2 linked regions of the Flavisolibacter tropicus genome follow. The protein of the gene in region 1 interacts with the protein of each later gene in a pairwise test. Links are inferred from orthologs where the notes say so. Each region holds a gene or a part of one and is shown on either strand. Other genes may lie near its edges.

Evidence for each region.
Region 2: the proteins of tpiA (region 1) and pepT interact in binary tests that used the Escherichia coli proteins (3 or more experiments, as listed by UniProt). The link is inferred for Flavisolibacter tropicus from one-to-one orthologs.

What each region holds. Positions count from the first base shown.
Region 1 is NZ_CP011390.1:362,548-365,657, forward strand. Bases 17-2,791 are described here. They hold tpiA (triose-phosphate isomerase), read left to right. Parts: upstream 17-906; coding sequence 907-1,677; downstream 1,678-2,791. Other genes in these bases: SY85_RS01465 (putative sugar nucleotidyl transferase), read left to right, coding at 17-882; SY85_RS01475 (hypothetical protein), read left to right, coding at 1,692-2,120; SY85_RS01480 (lipopolysaccharide biosynthesis protein), read right to left, coding at 2,432-2,791. Outside these bases: more of SY85_RS01465, read left to right, coding at 1-16; more of SY85_RS01480, read right to left, coding at 2,792-3,110. UniProt on the Escherichia coli protein: Involved in the gluconeogenesis. Catalyzes stereospecifically the conversion of dihydroxyacetone phosphate (DHAP) to D-glyceraldehyde-3-phosphate (G3P).
Region 2 is NZ_CP011390.1:1,462,574-1,465,738, reverse strand. The notes cover bases 225-3,054. They hold pepT (peptidase T), read left to right. Parts: upstream 225-930; coding sequence 931-2,178; downstream 2,179-3,054. Other genes in these bases: SY85_RS06010 (OmpA family protein), read left to right, coding at 2,216-3,054; SY85_RS06020 (FKBP-type peptidyl-prolyl cis-trans isomerase), read left to right, coding at 330-785. In the rest of the region: SY85_RS06025 (exo-beta-N-acetylmuramidase NamZ family protein), read right to left, coding at 1-89; more of SY85_RS06010, read left to right, coding at 3,055-3,165. UniProt on the Escherichia coli protein: Cleaves the N-terminal amino acid of tripeptides.

The sequences.
Region 1 (3,110 bases):
TCTGTACCCGGCCAAGCGGGTCTTGTTTATTGTATTTGCCGGGAGCAAATTGTTCATAAAGAAAGAATTCGGGTTGAAAAAGCCGTAAAGCTAACGGCTGAATATAAAGAGGTTAAATACCCTTGGGATATTTTTGGATTAAATGCGTGGGCTATCCAGCAAGATGTTGAATGGCTGAAAAAGAATAGAAAGCTTCAAGCGCCATCTGATACAAACAAGCTGATCAACGCTGAAGAAATCTACATTGAAAAAGGAGCTATTGTAGAGCATTGTTTTTTGAATGCCACTGATGGGCCTATCTATATTGGAAAAGGCGCAACGGTAATGGAAGGAGCTATGCTGCGTGGTCCTTTGGCTATAGGCGAAGGTGCCATAATAAAGATGGGATCAAAAATATATGGTGCTACTACTATTGGACCTTATTGCAGTGCAGGCGGAGAGATAAAGAATAGTGTGTTTTTTGGCTATTCAAATAAAGCTCATGACGGCTATTTAGGCGATGCGGTTATTGGGGAGTGGTGCAATATGGGCGCTGGTACGTCTTGTTCTAATGTAAAGAACAATGCCTCTACCATTGCGGTATATACACCAAACGGTCCAGTGCCGGTGGGTTTAAAATGCGGTGTTCTTATGGGGGATTATACCCGTACAGCTATCAATACTTCCATTAATTCCGGAACAGTGATAGGGGTGAGCTGCAATGTTTTTGGTAACGGTCTAACTCCAAAGTATATTCCGTCATTTTCCTGGGGAAGCGAAGGCATTAAGCGCTATGAACTGGATAGGGCGCTTGAACATATTGAAAACTGGAAAAAATTAAAGCAACAGACATTGACAACTGCGGAGTCTGTTATTCTAAAGCATATTTTTGACCACTATTAATCCATTTAATTAAATATACTCTCCATGCGTAAACAGATAGCTGCCGCCAACTGGAAAATGAATTTGACATATGATCAAGGTGAAGCACTTCTAAAAGAAATTATTGGCGCTGGTATTCAGCTGTCGTCTAATCAGCAGGCTTTATTTGCAGTTCCCTTTCCCTATTTAGCCATGGCTAAGGCTGCAGTAAAAGGACAAACTAATTTTGATATAGCCGCTCAGAATTGCTCTAATAAAAAGAGTGGCGCCTATACCGGAGAAGTTTCTGTTGAAATGCTACAGTCCATGGGTATTGGCTATTGTGTTATTGGTCACAGCGAACGGCGGGAATACTTTATGGAGAGTAATAAGGTATTGGCTGAAAAAGTAAATATCTGCCTGGAAAATAACATTACTCCGATCTTTTGTTGCGGCGAGGCATTACAGGTTAGAGAAGAAAGTGCCCAGAATGCTTTTGTGCAACAGCAATTGGAGGAATCCCTGTTTCATTTAACCCCAGACCAAGTACAGAAAGTGGTCATTGCCTACGAGCCTATTTGGGCAATTGGTACTGGAAAAACGGCATCGACCGAGCAAGCACAGGAAATGCATGCACATATACGCCAGGTTTTAGCTGGTAAATATGGAGAAGCAGTAGCTGGAAATATTTCCATTCTTTATGGCGGTAGCGTAAAAGCAAATAATGCAGCAGAACTTTTTGCCTGTCCAGACGTGGATGGCGGACTGGTAGGCGGGGCTTCGTTGTTGGCACAAGATTTTGTGCAGATAATTAAAGCTCTCAAGTCATCAAACTGACGCCAACATATAAAATGGTGATTACCCGTAAAAGTAGTTTGTTATTGAACTTGTTTAAGGTGCGGGTTATTATAGACGGGAGTAAGATTTACCAATTAGAAAAAGACAGTTCAATAGAGATTGGCAGTTTAAACAGCAGCTCTCGCATAGTAGTAACAAATGGTTTTCATCATAGTCCTTGCTTTGAGGTAAAGTACAATCAAAGGAAAGTGTGTTATTTTAATGTGGGTTGCGCTTTGGATGATAACCTGTTAGCTGCGGGAGGGCTGTTGCTTATATTACTATACCTGGCTGGATTGACATCTGGAATTCTTTTGCTAAAAGTTGTAAGTTTTTTGCCTATCATTTATTTTTTATACGTGTACTATGTTAACAGGAAGGAGTTTATCCAGCTTCGGTATAATAACCAACTAATGGGACCTATTAGATCTAAAGACTTCTAAAAATTATTGCTTCTTGGACATTCATCCCTTGATTTCTACTTAAAAGAGAAAACAATTAAATATACAATTGAAATTGGGCCTTGTCTTATGGTCAGTCGAATGGGTGAAAATTCTAAGTTTAATAATGAAATAATACATAGAAAGGTCGTTAAAAATGTGTATTTCAATAGTCCAATAAATCAGGCTTATTTAATTAAAGGTCATTTGTAGTTTTATATTTCGCTAATGGAGTGATTGATAATTTATATCCTTAAATAGATTCACCGACATACCAGTAATAAAGGGCCACCTCTTTTACAATACTATTGTAATTAGCTGTTTTTGAAGCGACTCAAAAGATAAAAATAGAAGAGCGTGAATGATGCTGAACTTCCAATTGCTGCTCCATAAATTGAATAGTGTGGGATGAGAACAAGATCTACAATTACCATCACTAGCAGAGCGTATAATGCTGCTTTAATGTTCTCGTTGTTTTTATTAATGCTTGAGAAGAAAGTATCAATAGGATAAGAGGCTGAAAAAAGTAAAACGCCAGGCATTAAGTAAATAAAGCTTAGATACATTTTATCGAATGTTGCTCCAAACACAAATGGAAATAGCCAATATCCTGTTAGGCAAAGAAAACAGCAAATTGTAAGACTTACCAGAAAGTATAAGCGACTAAGTTTGGTTACATTTTCCTTTAAAAGTGTATTGCTTGCACTTTGTTGAGTTAGAAGAGGAAGTAGCGTAAAGGAGGCAAGATTAGGTAGTAGTAAGATAAGTTGTACTATTTTGCCAGTTTGGATATAATTCCCTAAGTCTTTATTGTTGGTCAAATATCGTACTAGCCAAATATCGCCGCGTAGCAATAGATTAACGCCTAGATTAAAAAGAAAGATATTTAAGCTATAGGTCATAATCTCTTTCTTTAATCGAATAGGCCAAAGTTTAATTACTGTTTTCGTTTTAGATAATAGCGTTATAGTTAAAATAGTGCAGGTAAGGATT
Region 2 (3,165 bases), 1.1 Mb from region 1 along the record:
TTTTTCACTGCGGATTTGTGCTGTGCCATTAAAGCAGATGACGTTAAAAGGGTAAAGAATAACAAAATAGTTTTTAGCCTACGAATCATAGTAATCATTTTGAACGGTAATCTGTGACCTTAAAAGTAGGTAGAAATTTAAAAGTGACTTGTTAAAGGCAACCTTCCGTGGTTTAGGTGAGAATCGGCAGTTTGTTGTACCTTGCCAGTTCTTCATTCGCCGTATAGTACAACCTGCAACCTATTAGTTGGGCATGCAAACGTTAATTACAGCCATGCGTCGTAGCGAAGGACACTAGTTATTCAATCGTTATTTTAAAAATAAAAATCATGCAACAACAGGTTAAAGAAGGCGATAAAGTAAAGGTTCATTATCACGGTAAACTTCGTAGTGGCGAAACGTTTGACTCCTCTCAGGGTCGTGATCCATTAGAGTTTACAGTAGGTGGTGGCCAGGTAATAAAAGGCTTTGATGAAGGCGTAAAAGGCATGCAGGTAGGAGATAAAAGAACAGTGGAAATTGCTGTGGATGATGCATACGGCCAAAAAAGCCAGGAAATGATCATTGAGTTCCCTAAAGATCAATTCCCTCCGGATATGAATCCTGAAGTAGGTATGCAGTTAATGATGAACAATGGCTCTGGTCAGCAATTTCCAGTAACTATTGTTGAAGTAAAAGATCAAAGTGTGATCTTAGATGCGAACCATCCCCTGGCAGGTCAAGATTTGATTTTTGATATTGAATTGGTTGAGATTGTACCAACTTCTCGTATTATCATGCCATAAGTTGGTTGAAATCCCAAATAATAAATTCCAAATAGGAAGGCTGAAAACAGTATTGTTTTCAGCCTTCTTGTTGATATAGCCTTCAGATTTCAAATTTCAGATTTCGAATTTCAAATTCCATACTTCTACTTTTGTATTTTTAATTATGTTTCAGGACTACACCTTTACAGCAGCCGAGCGCTTTATGCAATATGTACAGTTTGATACACAAAGCGACCCGCTTTCAAATACGCACCCAACTACAGAAAAACAGAAAGATTTATCACGTTTGTTAGTAGAAGAGTTGAAAGCAATAGGCATTGAAGATGCGCATATGGACCAATGGGGATACGTGTATGCAACTATACCGGCCAATACAGAAAAGCAGGTGCCTGTTATTTGTTTTTGCTCGCATGTAGATACAGCTCCCGATGCCAGCGGTAAAGGTGTAAAACCATTGTTGCATAAGAGTTATCAAGGTGAGGATATTGTATTGCCAGACGATAAAAGTATTGTGCTGAGCAAAAATGACTTTGCCTATTTGAATAAACTAATAGGACACGACATCATTACGGCTAGCGGTACAACATTATTGGGGTCGGATGATAAAGCAGGCGTAGCTGAAATTATGGATGCAGCGAACTTTTTGATCAACCATCCTGAAATTAAACATGGTACGATCAAGATCTTATTTACGCCTGATGAAGAGGTAGGGAAGGGTACTGCTAAAGTAGATATACCAAAGCTGGGTGCACAATTTGGTTATACACTGGATGGAGGTGAAGCCGGAGATCTTGAGGACGAAACTTTTAGTGCGGATGGTGTGCAGGTGATCATTAAAGGTGTAATTACCCACCCTGGCTATGCAAAAGATAAAATGGTCAATGCCTTGAAAATTGCAAGTGATGTACTGGCCTCTTTACCTAGGGCTGAGCTATCCCCTGAAACCACAGAGGGAAAACAAGGGTTTATACATCCAATACGTTTAGACGGAATTGCAGAGCAATGTACAATTGATTTTATTATCCGTGACTTTGTAACGGCTGGCTTGAAAACAAAGGAAGATTTCCTGTTGAGTGTTGTGGAAATGGTAATGGAAAACTATCCAACTGCCTCTTTTGAATTTAAGGTTACTGAACAATACCGGAATATGAAGGAAGTTCTGGATCAGCATCCGCAAGTAGTGGAATATGCCAGAGAGGCTATACAACGTTCAGGCTTTACGGTTAGAATGGAAAGTATTCGTGGTGGTACAGATGGTAGTCGCTTATCGTTTATGGGCCTGCCTTGTCCCAACCTGTTTACAGGTATGCAGGCCATACACTCTAAAAAAGAATTCATCTCTGTTCAGGATATGAATAAGGCGGTAGAGACCATTGTACACTTGGCGCAGATCTGGGAAGAGAGAAGCTGATGCAGCCATTAAGCTTGCTTTTGGTGTCTTAAAATAAATGCGTTTAGTACCCTTCATACTACTACTTGTAGCCCTAAAGGCACATGCTCAAAACTTGTTGGTTAACGGGGATTTTGAGGAAGAGAATATTTGTTCTGAATACAAGGTGAATTGTGCTCCGGAAGCCTGGATATATACAGTACCTTCTTTCATCTATTATTTCAAAGACCGGGCTTTAGCGCACAATGGTGAACATTTTGTGGCGTTGATTGCAGGTCATGCAAAAAAGCCTTATTACCGGACGTTTGTTAGAAGTCGCCTGCTTTGTCAGTTACAAAGGGGAAAAACCTATCGGTTCCAATGTTATATAAAGTCAGCTCATCCGATTCTTGACAGTATGGGCGTCTATTTTTCATCCTATGATTTTTTGTTTGAAAAACAGCCTTATCAAAAGATCAAGCCTTCCTTTTATTTCAGTAATGGAAAAAATAAACCAACAAGAGATACCGGGTGGCAAAAAATAAGTTTTGATTATATAGCACAAGGGAATGAAGTGTTTATAGCAATTGGCAACTTCAGTAAAAGGGATATAACAGGCCCCACTGGTATTCCTTTAGAGAATAGCTTTTTTGTGCTCTTTGATGAAGTAGAACTTTTGATTACTGATCCCAACGAAGTATTGTGTAAAGATTGGCGACTAACCCGGGACGATATATATGCAGAGGATGAACGGCATGAGTACCAGGCTATGCTAATGCTGAAATATAAAACAAACCCACCACCAGTGGTACCACTACCTTCGGCTACTATTACTTTGAAGGTGGATACTTTCCTTGTGCCAGAGATCTATTTTGCTACCAATAGTTTTACTGTTACAAAACAAACGCTAAGCCTACTGGATAGTATTTCTAAAAAGATAGGCGCTGCTACAATCGATTCTATAATAGTGAATGGGCATACAGATAGCAGGGGAACTGATATGGCAAATTGTGAATTGTCATGGCGACG